Regions from separate parts of the Weizmannia agrestimuris genome, predicted to be linked through region 1. Evidence: riboswitches for the same ligand, from Rfam matches in the RefSeq annotation. Region 1 holds a riboswitch; the other holds the start of a gene.
What was found. Region 1 has a riboswitch for S-adenosylmethionine ahead of NFR98_RS02905 (methionine biosynthesis PLP-dependent protein). Riboswitches for the same ligand answer to the same signal wherever they lie in the genome.
Positions count from the first base shown of each region.

Region 1 (7,807 bases):
TATAAATGGTTTTTTATCTAGGACGCAAAATGTGGCAGAAAAATATTTACATCCTTCAAGAATTTTTCTCCAACTGGCATTGCAGGATAAGGAAAGCGTGATTCGATTTTTATGTGATGAACTGTATAAGCAGAAGCTTGTACCGAAGGATTATGTAAACCTTGTTTTAGAAAGGGAGTCGATTACGCCAACCTGTTTTGGAAATCTCGTAGCCATTCCCCATCCAATGGTGCCCGTAACGAAGGAAACGTTTTGGACAGTATGTACGCTAAAAAGCCCTATCCATTGGCATGGACAGCAAATGGTTCAATTTGTTTGTTTGTTGAATATTAAAGAAGGCACGCAAACGGATTTAGATGATATGTATAAAAAGCTCATTTCGATTATCGAAAACAGGTCTGTTGTGCAAAAAATCATCAAAAGCAAAACGGCTGATGAGTTAATGGCATTTATAAAATAATTGAGCCCCGTATCGCCACCATTTGTAAGAAGAATATTTTTCCCAGCCATTTCCCCGAAGGAGACTTTACCCGCCATCCGCGTTATAAAGCACAAAACTTGTCCGGTTTTGTGCTTTATATTTCCTGGAGAAAACCTTACATAAAAACAAAAAGTTTGTGAATATTCTTTACATCTTCCTTGCCCTGTGCGGTTTTCTAAAGGATAATATTTGTAACCTGCAGCAGAAGGAGTAAAGACACGTGAAAACTTAAAAATGAGGAGTGAGCAAATGAAAACGGTCCAACTGAACAGCCGGATAGCTTTCGGCCAACGTCTACCGCTTGTATTGATTGCCGGCCCGTGCGTAATTGAAAGTGAAACGATGGCCATGGAAACAGCCGCAACCCTTCAAACCATTGCCGGAAAACTCGGCATTCCTTTCGTTTTTAAAGCTTCTTTCGACAAAGCCAACCGATCATCCATTTTTTCCAAACGGGGCCCGGGACTGGAAAAAGGGCTCGAAATACTTGACCGGATTAAAAATGTATTTGGCGTACCGGTCACGTCCGATATTCATGAGCCGCACCAGGCAAAAGCAGCCGGGGAAGTGCTCGACATACTGCAAATCCCCGCTTTCCTTTGCCGCCAGACCGATTTGCTGCTTGCCGCCGCCGCGACGGGCAAAACCGTGAATGTCAAAAAAGGGCAGTTTTTGGCGCCTTGGGATATGAAAAACGTCATTCAAAAACTGGAGGAATCCGGCACCGACAAAATTCTTCTTACAGAACGCGGTTCGACATTCGGCTACAATAACCTGGTGGTGGATATGCGTGCACTTCCGGAAATGCGCAGATTAGGGTATCCGGTCGTGTTTGACGCCACCCATAGTGTCCAAATACCGGGCGGAAATGGGACTTCAACAGGCGGAAAGCGTGCGTTTGTCCCGTATCTCGCAAGGGCAGCGGCGGCTTGCGGGATCGATGCGTTGTTTCTAGAAGCCCATCCTGATCCGGACCAGGCCTGGTCGGATGGCCCGAATATGGTGAAACTGGATGATCTTGAAGAAATGTTAAAGCCAGTTATTGAAATTGATCGCATGATAAAAGAACAAACGGCAGCAAACATTCATTAACGGAGGTGAATAGGATGTTAAAAGATTTCAAACGAAGCATCAATTATGTCGAAAGCGTCCGTGAAGTGCTGGAAAAAGAGGCCAATGAGATTTTAAAGCTGAAGGACCGGATCAATTTTCGTATAAATGAAGGCATTGAAATGATATTGGCGTGCGAAGGCAGAGTCATTTTTACAGGAATGGGGAAATCGGGCATCATCGGCCGGAAACTTGCTTCCACATTTGCAAGCACCGGTACCCCGGCATTTTTCCTTCACCCGGGAGAAGCACTGCACGGCGATCTTGGAAAAATAACAAAAGAAGACATCCTCATTGCCATTTCCAACAGCGGGGAAACGTCGGAAATATTAAATATGATCCCTTCCATCAAAAGGATCGGCGCAAAAATGATTGCCATTTCTGGTTCACGCAAGTCGACACTGGCGCGGCGTTCGAATCTGGTGATGGATATCGGGGAAGTTGAGGAAGCGTGCCCGCTCGGCCTTGCCCCGACTTCTACAACTACCGTCACGCTTGCACTCGGGGATGCGATTGCGGTTGCCCTTTTGAAGGCAAGGGATTTTAAACCTGAAAACTTTGCGCTTTTCCATCCCGGTGGCTCGCTTGGCCGGCGTTTGCTTCTCACGGTTGGCCATGTGGCTAAACGGAAAAGGATGAACCCGGTTGCCGGAATGGACACCGGCATAAAGGAAGCATTATTTATGATGACGGAAGCGGGGGCGGGGGCTGTTTCAGTTATTGACGATCGGGGACGGCTGGCCGGCATTTTAACGGACGGCGATATCCGGCGTGAGCTTTTAAACGGCCATGAAGTACTGGATAAAAAAGTAGCAGATTTGTATACAAAATATCCGGTTTGCGTCAGTGAGCATCAGCTGGCAGCGGAAGCATTGCGGATAATGGAAGACCACGCTTTCAAGGTGCTTCCGGTTGTTACCGGCCAGAAACCGGTTGCCATGCTCCATATTCAGGATTTGGTCCAGACTATATAAGCAAAATAACAAGAATAAGCAAAATAACAAGAAAAAATTTTTTGACTGGATAGAGCGGATTCATAAAGAATCCCGCTTTTTTTGGTGGTTGCCGCCAATATGTGCAGCAGCAGTTTGTTTTTTCGGTGACACCACGCAAAAATTTCGGTGACAATGGCGCTGCGGCCTATTAAAATAGGTGATAAGATCTTGTGAATTAACGGGGGAGGGATTGTTTTGTTAAGGGTAAACAATGTGTCAGTAGAGATAGAGAAGTCAAAAATTTTGGAAGATATAAGTTTTTCTGCTGAACCAGGGGAGATTATTGGCCTGGTTGCTCCAAATGGATCCGGCAAGACGACGCTTTTAAATGCGATATCCAACCTGATTCCTGCTTCAAAAGGCGAAATTAGTATTTACGGCATGAATTATAAAATGCATCGGGAAAAAATCCTTAAAAAAATATTTTTTTTGCAAGACCATACAGTATTGTATCCAAATTTAACAGGGAGAGAGCATTTAAAACTTGTACAAAGATTATGGGAGAGCAAACAAGAATGTGGCGCTGTTATTGAAAAATTAAGCATGGGTTCCTATATCGACAAAAGGGTTTCAAAATATTCGCTTGGCATGCAGCAAAGGCTGCTATTTGGGATGTGCTTGATCAGTTCTTGTGATTTGCTATTGATGGACGAGCCGATGAATGGGCTGGACCCATCCAATATTAAACTGATAAGCAAATCCATTAAGCAACTTAGAGATGAAAATAAAATTGTATTTTTTTCTTCCCATATTCTGAACAATGTTGATGAATTATGTGATCGTGTCATCTTTTTAAAGCAAGGAAGAATGGTTTACGAAAGCAGAAAAAATAATCCGGACTTTAATAAATACATCATCATTAAGTTAGAGAATGGGAATGATGCGGATAAAGTTCTTTCCCTATTTAAAGATGAAGAAATTAAAAATGCCACAGCCAATGAAGTATGGGCGGAGATAGATTCGAGTAAAAGCTCCTTTGTGGTAAATCAGGCATTCGAACAAGACATGAAATTTAAATCATTTTTCATAGGGCAAAAAGGCAGCCAACTAATTTATGAGGAAATATACGAAGGTGAAGATAAATGGGGCTAATCAAATTAGAGACATTGCGATTCATTAGAAATAAAAAAAATTTGACTGTTTTTATTGCTGCTATTTTGATTGTTTTCATTTTGTTTGCAATTACTTTCGTGGGAGCAAAGAGAATGGACCCGCTCAATGAATATCAGGATAACAAATCCTCACTGGAAAATGCCATTTCACACATGGAATCAAATCCAAATAAGAGTGAAGCAAAGAAGAAAGCACTTGCGGGTTTGCAGGAGGAGTTACGCCTTCGTACAGAACAAATACAAGCTCATGAAGCAGGGGATTGGAAGCAAGAACTGAAATTGCAGATCGCTTTAGATAAAAAATTAATTGCTGGGATTAATGCCGGAACAATTGTTTTTGGTAATAAAAAAATTGTTCCGCAGACAGAAAAAGCAATACAGCTCAATACCATTCTGCTTAAACAAAATATTCATCCGGTAATAGAGTCGTTCGAAACCCCGGGTATTAACTTTACATATCGTATTCTTTTTTACGTATTCCCGTTCTTAATGCCTCTTCTCATTGCAGTTTTAATTGGTGATATTTCAACAAGAGACAAACAAGGCGGTATTAATCATTTTGTAAATGTTTTGCCAGTGAAGCTCAAGAAAATATTGGATGCGAGAATCTTCACTTCATTTGTTTACAGCCTTGCCATCACGATTGTTATCCTGGTTGTTGCGCTCATTATTGGTAGCATCATAAGCCATTTGGGGAGTTGGAAGTACCCTGTGGCGATCAATTTAAACGGGACAGAAGTATTGTGGATTTCAATTGCCCGGTTTTTGGGCAGATCGCTTTTACTAATCCTATGTCTTCTATTATTTATTTCTGTTTTCACGCAGTTTTTAAATACCTTTATTCGAAATCAATTGCTTCTGATGCTCGTTTTGGTGGCTTGTTTTTGTTTTGAGGAAATGATGAGCGGATTTAAGACAAAGTTGTATGCTGTTATGCATATCATCCCTTTTACATTTGTGGATGTGCCGAATATAGTGAATGGAGAAAGTGCAGCAAAATTCAGGAATGAGTATATCAATACTACAGACGGAGTCATTACGCTTCTCCTTTCATCTTTGCTGTTTTATTTTCTCACCATATGGATTATCCATAAGAAAAACAAAATTTAAAAAAAGCTTGACGAATCCGAAAAAAAGGGATAAATTGAACGTAAGCAATTTTTAGGTTCGTTGTGTAATTTCTTTTGCGGCGTTGATGGCAAATTTCATATTGGTGTTTTCTTATCAAGAGAGGTTGAGGGAATGGCCCGATGAAGCCTCAGCAACCTTCAATGCTTTTACGCGTTGAAAAGGTGCTAAGTCCTGCAAGTTATGGGATCATAACTTGAAAGATAAGAAGATGGTTCATGCACGAAAGGAATGGCCTTCTTCTTATTGGAGAAGGCTTTTTGATTTTAAGTGAGGGAGTGTCCATCATGTATCATACAGAAACAAAACTTGCACAAATCGGAAACCGCAGTGACCGCGTGACAGGTGCGGTGAACCCGCCTGTTTATTTTTCTACCGCTTACCGCCACGAAGGCATTGGGCAGTCAACCGGTTTCGATTATTCCCGTACCGGCAACCCGACGCGCCAGTTGCTTGAAGAAGCGATTGCGGATCTGGAGGGCGGGGACCGCGGGTTTGCGTGCAGTTCCGGCATGGCTGCGATTTTCACTGTTTTATCTTTGTTCCAGGCCGGCGATGAGTGGATTGTGAGTGATGATTTATATGGCGGCACCTACCGCCTGCTGGAGCAGGGATATAAAAAATGGGGGCTTTGTTGTAAGTACGTGAATACGTGCAACCCGGAAAATATTGAACAAGAAATCACCCCGAAAACGAAAGCCATTTTCCTCGAAACGCCGACAAACCCCCTCATGCAGCAGACGGATATCGGCGCAGTGGCTGAAATTGCGAAAAGGCACGGAATCCTGCTGATTGTAGACAATACTTTTTACACCCCGCTTTTGCAGCAGCCGATTAAAGAAGGCGCTGATATTGTAGTCCATAGCGCGACGAAATATCTTGGCGGGCATAACGACGTGCTGGCCGGTCTGATCGTGGCAAAGGGTGCTGAACTTTGCGAGCAGCTTTTTCTGTACCATAACGGTGCCGGCGCCACCCTCAGTCCGTTTGATTCGTGGCTTCTGATGCGCGGCATGAAAACGCTGGCGCTTAGGATGGAAAAACACGAAAAAAATGCAAAAGCTGTGGCGGCATTTTTAAGCGCGCATCCGGATGTAAAAGATGTGCTGTATCCGGGCCGCGGCGGGATGCTTTCTTTCCGTGTAAAAGAAGAATCATGGGTCGACCCGTTTTTACGCGGCCTGTCTTTGATTACATTTGCCGAAAGCCTCGGTGGGACGGAAAGTTTTATCACTTACCCGGCTACACAGACGCATGCCGACATTCCGGAAGAAAAACGGATTGCTTCAGGCGTAGACAATTGCCTTTTGCGCTTTTCAGTCGGAATTGAAAATGAACGCGATTTGCTTGCAGATATTGAAAAAGCTTTTGCCAACATTCACGAAGGGGTGCAAACACGATGACAAATGAAGATTATTCTTTTCAAACGAGGCTTTTACATAACAGCCATAAAATAGACCCGGCGACCGGTGCTGTGAGTGTACCGATCCAGCATGCTTCGACATACCACCAGGCGGACATTGACCAGTTCGGTAAATACGATTACAGCCGCTCGCTCAATCCAACGAGGGAAGCGCTCGAGGATGTCATCGCCGAACTCGAAGGCGGTGTCAAAGGTTTCGCGTTTGCTTCCGGGATGGCGGCGATTTCAACCGCGTTTCTGCTTTTGTCGGCGGGCGACCATGTTGTCATCACCGAAGATGTGTATGGCGGCACGTTCCGGATGGTGACAGAAGTCCTGACCCGGCTTGGTATTGAACATACATTTGTAGATATGACCAACCTTGAAGAAGTGCGGCAGGCCGTCCGCCCGAACACGAAAGCTTTTTATGTAGAAACCCCTTCAAACCCGCTTTTAAAAGTGACGGATATCCGGGCGGTGAGTGAACTGGCAAAGGCAACCGGGGCGCTCACCTTTGTCGACAACACCTTTTTAACGCCTGCCCTGCAGCGTCCGCTTGAACTCGGGGCGGATATCGTGCTGCACAGCGCGACGAAATTTTTAGCGGGGCACAGCGATGTCGTCGCCGGGCTTGCAGTTGTAAAAGATGAAGCATTGGCAGCGCGCCTCGGCTTTTTGCAAAATTCATTCGGGGCGGTGCTCGGCGTCCAGGATGCATGGCTCGTTTTGCGCGGGTTGAAAACGTTGCATGTGCGGCTGCTCCAATCACAGCAGTCAGCGGTGAAAATTGCACATTTTCTTGATGCGCATCCGCTTGTACGAAACGTGTATTATCCGGGGCTCGGGCACCATCCGCAGCATGCGTTGCAAAAGCTGGAGGCACAAGGGCCGGGCGCGGTATTGTCGTTTGAACTGGAAGATGAGGAAGCGCTCCGGGTATTCGTCAGCCATGTAAAAATCCCGGTCTTTGCCGTCAGCCTCGGCGCTGTAGAATCGATTCTGTCCTATCCGGCAAAAATGTCCCACGCCGCAATGCCGCCTGAGGACCGAAGAAAACGCGGCATCTCCGACAGCTTGTTGCGCTTATCGGTTGGCCTCGAAAATCCGGATGATCTGATTGCCGATTTCGAGCAGGCTTTTTCGTACACGAAAGCGGGCACAACCGTGAAATAATGGACAAACGGCTGCAGGGAATCCGCCCTGATCGGCGGGATTCCCCGTTTCAAAATAGACGCCCGGGCTCATTTTGAAACGGGAATGGAGGCACGTCCCGTCCGTACGTATGACAAAAAACTGCACCACAGAAGCCGCTGAAAAAGCCCGAAAGAAAACATAAAAACGGCGGGAAACCACTGTAAAAAGTGTCCCGCCGCTTTTTTCTATTTTTTGTGTAAAGGAACGAACGCTTGCATTTACAAGCCGGAAATCGGCCGGGTAATCGTCCTTCCTGGTTGCAGCGTTTCTGTCCGGCCGCCTATATGGATGTCCAGCGCATCTCCTTCCAGCAATGCCACTTTGAACGCATGGCGCGCCACTTCCACCTGAAGCTTGCGGTTTTGGTAGGTAAGGCGGAATAAAT
Region 1 covers NZ_CALPDC010000003.1:73,284-81,090, reverse strand. The annotation lists gene NFR98_RS02930 (BglG family transcription antiterminator) at 1-460, shown strand, start outside; gene kdsA (3-deoxy-8-phosphooctulonate synthase) at 731-1,573, shown strand; gene NFR98_RS02920 (KpsF/GutQ family sugar-phosphate isomerase) at 1,588-2,565, shown strand; gene NFR98_RS02915 (ABC transporter ATP-binding protein) at 2,782-3,678, shown strand; gene NFR98_RS02910 (ABC-2 family transporter permease) at 3,669-4,808, shown strand; SAM riboswitch class I at 4,917-5,036, shown strand; gene NFR98_RS02905 (methionine biosynthesis PLP-dependent protein) at 5,114-6,229, shown strand; gene metC (cystathionine beta-lyase) at 6,226-7,401, shown strand; gene NFR98_RS02895 (glycoside hydrolase family 65 protein) at 7,641-7,807, opposite strand, start outside.

Region 2 (7,807 bases), on a different contig from region 1:
CTAAACATTATTACTTCTTTATGTGTTGCCAAAAGCAATGTCTATCCTGATCGTAATTGATTTTGGCACGAAAAACTTAAGTTCATTTTATATGCTTTTTAGTACTTTTATGCATATGTGCACACACGCGGTAAAGTATTAAAAATTTTTGTTGACTATAATCTGAATGTTTTATATAATCATACGCAAACAGACAAGCATCGGCGCTTATCCGGCAGCGTCAGCAGCGAGGTCAAAACAAAATGGGGGCTTCCAATAATGAAAGATTTCTTTAGCAAACTGTTAAACGGAATGAGCATAGGCATTGTCGTTTCTCTGATCCCAAACGCCTTACTCGGGGAGATATTGAAACTGATTATCCCGCATGCGCCTTATTTGCAGCATGTTGTGGATGCAACCGTTATCATCATGAGCATGCTCCCTGTATTGATTGGCGTTATGGTCGGCATTACCTTTCAATTGACACCGATCCAAATTGCAAGTGTCGGCATTGCCGCAATGGTTGGGAGCGGCGCGATCCAGAAAACGGCTGCCGGCGCATTTGCTTTAAACGGGATCGGGATTGTCATCAATACAGGGATTACAGCGGCATTGGCGGTTTTATTCGTCAAGTGGGTCGGAACAAGGTTAAAGGCTTATTCCATCCTCCTGGTCCCGACATTGAGTATTTTAATACCGGGCATGATCGGACTTGCAATTTTGCCATTTATTAAAGCGGCTACCGGGCTGGTCGGCGTCGGGGTGGCACATGTGACAAGCATGCAGCCTGTCGTAATGGGCGCCATTATTGCCGTCATTTTTTGCCTGATTATTTTATCGCCGATTTCAACAGTCGGCGTAGCAACCGTTATTATGCTTTCAGGTGTCAGTTCAGGGGCGGCAAATCTTGGCATTTGTGCCGCCGGGGTCGGGCTTGCCATCGCCAGCTATAAAGCCAACTCGCTCGGTACCGCCCTTGCCCATGTACTTGGCTCGCCGAAAATTCAGATGCGAAACTTCTTTATGAAACCGAAAATTGCTTTCCCGATGCTCATCACTGCTGCCGTTCTCGGTGCGCTTGCCGGCGTCTTTCATATTCAGGGCACGCCTTACAGTGCAGGATTCGGGTTGTCGGGCTTAGTCGGCCCGCTCAATTTCATGCATCTTGCTGAAGGCGGCTGGACTGCGAAAAATATTGCCATTATGCTGAGCACTTTCTTTGTGCTGCCGTTTATCTTAAATGTCGGATTCATTTATGTTTTTTCAAAAAAATTAAAGATGATCAAATCAGAAGACTATCAGCTTAATTTCGAATAGCAAAAAACACTGCAGCCCTCCGGATCAGGGTTGCAGTGTTTTTCTTTTCATCGGACGGAAATTCCGGAACTTCGGAAGGATCGGCCGGCGCGATATAGCAGCATGAGAGAGTTACGTTTGTGCAAAATGAAATCGAACGCCTTCACTAGCTTCTGCTCCCGGCATCATAAAGGCGGATATATAAATAATGGAGAAGGGTAAAATGTTCTTCCGCCCCTCGCATGAACATACTCGAAGTTCAATTTGGGTATACCGAAGCGAAAATAGGTTAATTTAGCCTTAATCAAAATATTTTTTGGCAGATCATCGTGGCCATGCTGGACAACAAGCACCTTTCATGCCGGCCGTTTTTTTCTGTGCTATATTTGAACATACAGTGGACTCACCAAAGACAGGAGTGTAAAGGAATGAATACCATCATTGAAACGATTCTCAATCACCGGTCGATCCGCCATTATGAAGACCGGCCGCTATCCGATGAACAAATCCGCCTGATTGTGGAATCCGCGCAGGCAGCCGCCACTTCTCATTTCGTCCAGGCCTATACGATTCTTGGCATTCAGGATCCCGGGCGGAAGCAAAGATTAGCAGAACTGACCGGGAACCGACATGTCGGAACATGCGGCCATCTGCTCATTTTCTGTGCCGATCTCCATAAACATGAACTTGCGGCACAAATGGAAGGCGTAGAGGCGCAAGATACACTTGAGACAACGGAAAAATTTATGGTCGCGCTCATCGACACGGCACTGGCTGCGCAAAATGCCGCGCTCGCTGCGGAATCGATGGGGCTTGGCATTTGTTATGTCGGTGGCTTGCGCAACAGGCTGCCAGAAGTGGCCGAACTTTTGAAAATCCCGCAATATGTCCTTCCGCTATTTGCAATGACAATCGGCTATCCGGCCGATCCGTCTGCGAAAAAACCACGCATGGCGGCTGAGCATGTTTATTTCGAAGATGAATATCCGGCTGATGAACGTCTTTTGCGCGATCTGAAGGAATACAATGAAACGGTTTCGCAATATTATACAAAACGCACAAACGGAAAAAGGAACGATACCTGGACAGGCCAAATGGCACAATTTTTCAAAGAACCATCGCGCGTTTTTATGAAGGAATTTGTAGAACGCCAAGGGTTTGATAAAAAGTAAGCAGAAAAGAGGGCACGTCTGCGCATTTTCCTCTGCTTCCGGCCCATCCCGGAGCAAAAATTAAACAGAACGACATGCTAAATATGGATATTCAGCGCTTCGGCAACCATCCCGGGACACATATTAAACAGAACGGCGAGTTGCTACGATGAGTGGTGCCCCGTCGTTTTTTTACATTTTGCTTTGGTGAAATGCGGGTACATCTGTCATCCGGCGATTCCATTTTTTTGTATATCAATATTCCTTTTTTTCTGCTAAAATAGAATAAATGCTTTAGCACTGAAAAGCGTTTATCTAAAACAGAAAAGTGAGATTGATAGAAATGGAGAAAAACCAACATCATTTGCAAAAAGGCTTATCACCAAGGCATGTCCAGTTCATCGCATTGGCCGGGATGATCGGAACCGGCATTTTTAAAGGCAGCTCCGATACCGTCAGCCTTGCCGGCCCGAGTGTTGCCGTTTCTTACCTGATCGGCGGCGCACTTTTATTCATTGTCATGTCAGCACTTGGGGAAATGGCACTCGTCCACCCCGGCCTCAACGTCCAAAATCTGATCCACAAAGCGTTCGGCAGCCGGGTTTCTTTCATTATTGGCTGGCTGTACTGGATCAACTGGGTCATTGTTACAGTTGTGGAACTGCTTGCAGCCGGGAGCTTCCTGCAATTCTGGGTTCCCCAAGCGCCACTATGGCTACTCAGTTTGCTCTGTGCTGCTTTCGTGGTCGGCATCAATTTAATTGAAGTGAAGTACTACGGCGAATTTGAATTTTGGATTGCCGGCATTAAAATCATCACGTTGATCGTTTTTATCCTGCTTGGTGCTCTGATTTTATTCGGTTTATTCCCCGGGACATCTTCCACGGTGTCTAACTATACCGCGCACGGCGGTTTTTTCCCGAACGGGCTTCACGGTACGTTCAGCGCTTTTCTGATCGTTATGTTTTCATACGGCGGCGCGGAACTGATCGGTGTTACCGTTTCGGAAACAAAAGACAGCGAGAAAGTGTTGCCGCGTGTCATTAAACAGACCGTTGTCCGCGTCATGCTTTTTTATATTTTGCCAATCCTGGTCATTTGCGGCATTATCCCATGGAACCAGGTTTCTTCCGTGGAAAGCCCGTTTGTACAGGTATTCAGCCGCACAGGGATCCCCGCTGCCGCCCATGTGATGAATTTTGTGCTCTTGACGGCCGTTCTTTCTGCCGCCAATTCCGGCATTTATGCCACTTCGCGCACACTGTTTAACATGGCGCAGTCCGGAGAAGCGCCACGCGCCTTTTTAAAAATTTCCCGGAAAGGCGTCCCGCTGATCAGTATTTTGCTGACCTCGCTGTTTATTTTAGCCGGCGTGATTCTGGCCTATCTTACGCCGGATGAGGTCATCAGCTATTTGATGACCATTCCGGGATTTACCGTCGTCCTTGTTTGGATCGCCATCTGTGCAGCCGAACTGCGACTCCGGAAGTCGTATGCAAAATTGCCTTCCTTCCGTGTAAAAGGGTATCCTTTCATGGTCTGGATTGCGCTGCTTGCACTGGCAGGCATTTTCCTGTCCTTTTTGCTGGGCGGAGGCAACCCGATTGGAACAAGCGTCTGCCTCGCTATTTTAATCGTGCTCGTCGTCTTGTCACTGAGAATTAAAGCAAAGGAATAGGCTCCAGCCGGCTGTGTTGATAAAACCGGTTCCCTTAGGCAGGGAAAGGACAGAAATCAACTGTGCGATAAGCGGGCACAAACAAGCGGGGTTGATTAAACCGTTTTCTGGGCGGGAAGGGGGCAGGCACGGGTGTGCAGCTCGTACAAACTGCCAGAATGGGACGGCCTGCTAACCCGTTTGGACTCTTTTTCGTTTTGTGAAGCAAATGAAAGCGGCCATGATGCCCCGCCTGATCCTGATGACCTGCTTTTTAAAACCAATCCAGCGTAAAGAAAAAAACTCCCGACAGAGCGTGATCTGATGGGAAGTTTTTTTCTTTATCCCCCCATTCGTATAAATCCGATAAAAAAACTTGAAATAATTATATTGACTTCCATTTATTTTCTGATAAAATTTTAAACAACAAATAACTTATCAAGAGCGACGGAGGGATCTGGCCCTATGAAGTCCGGCAACCTGCAGCGAGCAGCAAGGTGCCAATTCCAGCAAAATGGGTACCATTTTGGAAGATAAGCGCTTATCCTTTACTCGCTGTCTTTCCGTAAAAATGGCGGAAAGATTTTTTATTTCTGCAAGGCCGGCCGTTTGAACCAGGATAGGCCCTGATGCGTATAATTCCTCTACATCAGGATGAATCAAATTTATGGATGAAGAAAGCGGGGAACATGAACATGCAAAAATTAATTGTCTTAGCACTTGTCGGCCTTGCCGCGCAATTGGTGGATGGATCTCTTGGAATGGGTTACGGGGTGACTTCAACCTCACTTTTGCTAGCTTTCGGGATTGCGCCGGCTGTCGCGTCAGCTTCTGTGCATTTGGCGGAAGTTTTTACAACGGCGGCTTCCGGAGTTTCACATATGAAATTTGGGAATGTCGATAAAGGGATCATTTGGAAACTGGTTGTACCTGGAGCTGTCGGCGCCTTTCTCGGGGCAACCGTGCTTAGCCATCTTCCTGCAAGCACATTAAAACCGTACATTTCTATTTTTCTGATCGCCCTTGGCCTCTATATTCTTACCCGGTTTCTGTTCAATACGCGCGGGGCGTCGAAAGTCAAAAAGCAAACCAGGTCAAACATATTTTTTATCCCACTTGGCTTTGTCGCAGGATTTTTTGATGCAACGGGGGGCGGCGGCTGGGGCCCTATCGCCACACCGGCTTTGCTGTCCAGAAATGACATCGAACCGCGGAAAGTGATCGGCTCGGTGGATACTAGTGAATTTGCTGTATCCTTGGCATCAAGCATCGGTTTCCTCTTATCCCTCGGCGCTATGCAAATTAACTGGATTTGGACGATCGCCCTCATGCTTGGCGGCCTGATCGCCGCGCCGATTGCAGCCTATCTGGTTAAAATCCTGCCGGCTCATTTGCTGGCTGTCATTGTCAGCGGCATGATTGTGTTCAGCAACGTGCAAACTTTATTAAAAATGGCGGGCGCCGGTAGCGGCTGGTACGGCGTTACCTATACAGCCATTGCGGCAATATGGGCCATCCTCATTTTCTATACAATCAGAAGACACAAACGGGCAGTTGCCAGCGCCAGCGTAAGCGTCACAGAATAAGGAATGTTTTCGGGCAAGGGATCCATTGCCCGGATTGTTTTTACCCAAACAAATTTTGGCAAAGAATGAACATAGACGCTTCTATTTGAAGGAACAGTGCCTTTTTTGCTCGCTTCCTTAATGTAGAGGCGCTCTATGTTAAGAAACAACGTCTTTTTACCGCGCTTCCTTTACGTAGACGACCTCTATGTTAAGAAACAACATCTTTTTACCGAACTTTCTTAACGTAGACGGCCTCTATGTTAAGGAACAATGTCTTTTTACCTCGCTTCCTTAATGTAGACGCACTCTATGTTAAGAAACAACGTCTTTTTTGCTTGCTTCCTTTACGTAGACGGGCTCTATGTTAAGAAACAGCACCTTTTTCGCTCGCTTCCTTTACGTAGACGGGCTCTATGTTAAGGAACAACGCCTTTTGACCTCGCTTCCTCAACATAGACGGCCTCTATGTTAAGGAACAACACCTTTTTTGCTCGATTCCTTAACATAACCGGCCATGTCGCTACCACACAGCACCAGCAAAAATTATCCATCATAACTTTTTTCGAGATAGCACGCCTAAGTGAAGGCAGCCGCAAACTCTTTTAGTGACAAGTTCATACAAAAAGCGTTCTGCATGAAGATCGATCAGAAATTTTTTGCGGATCCAAACATAGCTTAGCCCCTGCCACATATATATCATTTAAATAGAGGCAAAAAACATGGCTTAACCCGCGCCCCGTCCGGTTTGCAACCCCTGTTTATGCCGCTGTCCGCCATGCCCGCTATCCCTCCCCCGTCGGCGAAGTGTTTTATGTTTAAAATGTAAAACCTGTTTTGCTATAATTATATTTACTGGTATTTTCCATTTTTTGAACGGAAAGAACGGTGTGTCTATGAAAACATTGATTTCGTCGCTGCAGTGGATGGCATTTATGATCGCCGGGTCGATCGCGGCCCCGATTGCGATTGCGGATGCTTTCCATTTCAGTGCGGGTGAGACTGCCCTGTTTGTGCAGCGGACGCTTTTTGTGCTCGGGATCGGCGGACTTTTGCAAGGCATTTTCGGCCACAGAATGCCGATCAATGAAGGGCCGGCCGGGCTGTGGTGGAGCGTGTTTGCCATTTATGCAGGGCTTGTCGGCAGCTTGTACAGTTCAAGCACTGAATCTCTGCAATATTTGGCAGGCGCACTGATTGTAACCGGCATCTTTTTCTTTCTACTCGCTTTTACCGGCTTTGTGGACCAATTAAATAAACTGTTTACGCCGGTAGTAACATTTATCTATTTGCTGCTTTTGGTGCTGCAGTTGAGCGGCTCTTTTATGAAAGGGATGCTCGGCATTACGGGTGCCCATCAGGAAGTCCGGCCGCTTGTTGCCGTTTTGAGCCTTGTCACCGTATTGCTTACATTCTATTTTGGCCATGTAAAGAAACCGTGGGTCAAGCAATATTCGATCATGCTCGGCTTGATTTGTGGCTGGATTTTGTTCGCGCTTTTCGGTGAAGCACCGGCTATTACATTTGGGGAAAGCTGGTTCTCTCTTCCCGCTGTGTTTGATTTTGGAAAACCGCGTTTTGATTCCGGTGCCGTCACAACCGGTGTATTCATCGGGCTTTTGTTAACTGCGAATATGATTACGTCTGTGCGCGTCATGGGAAATGTGACGGGAGTCCGCCAAGAGCGGGTGCGGAGCAGTCTGTTCATATCCGGCATCAACCAGCTGCTTGCCGGCATCTTTTCCGCTGTCGGTGCGGTTCCGATTGCAGCAGCGGCAGGCTATGTTGCACAAACCGGTATAAAAGTGCTGAAACCATTTTTGTATGGTGCTTGTTTCGTTTCCATCATTGCTCTGCTGCCACCGCTCGTGCATATCATGTCTGCGATTCCCGCGCCGGTTGGTTATGCCGTTACCTTTGTGGTCTTCACACAATTGGTTGGCCTTGCCTTAAATGATCTTGAAAAAAGCCCGGACAAAGAGATTGCCCACACAACAGCAGGCATCTCCTTCCTGGTCGGAATCGGGGCGATGTTTTTGCCGGCTCATGCGACCGAACATTTGCCAATGATGATCGCTACTTTTTTAAACAACGGCTTAATCCTTGGATCTGTGGTCGGCATTTTGACAGAACAGCTGCTGATTTGGAGGAAAAAAAGA
Region 2 covers NZ_CALPDC010000057.1:542-8,348, forward strand. The annotation lists gene NFR98_RS14340 (PTS sugar transporter subunit IIC) at 259-1,296, shown strand; gene nfsA (oxygen-insensitive NADPH nitroreductase) at 1,704-2,447, shown strand; gene NFR98_RS14350 (amino acid permease) at 2,770-4,104, shown strand; SAM riboswitch class I at 4,516-4,623, shown strand; gene NFR98_RS14355 (sulfite exporter TauE/SafE family protein) at 4,713-5,669, shown strand; gene NFR98_RS14360 (purine/pyrimidine permease) at 6,545-7,807, shown strand, end outside.
Region 2: it holds a riboswitch for S-adenosylmethionine, as region 1 does, so the genes downstream of both, NFR98_RS14355 (sulfite exporter TauE/SafE family protein) here and NFR98_RS02905 (methionine biosynthesis PLP-dependent protein) in region 1, are expected to answer to the same signal.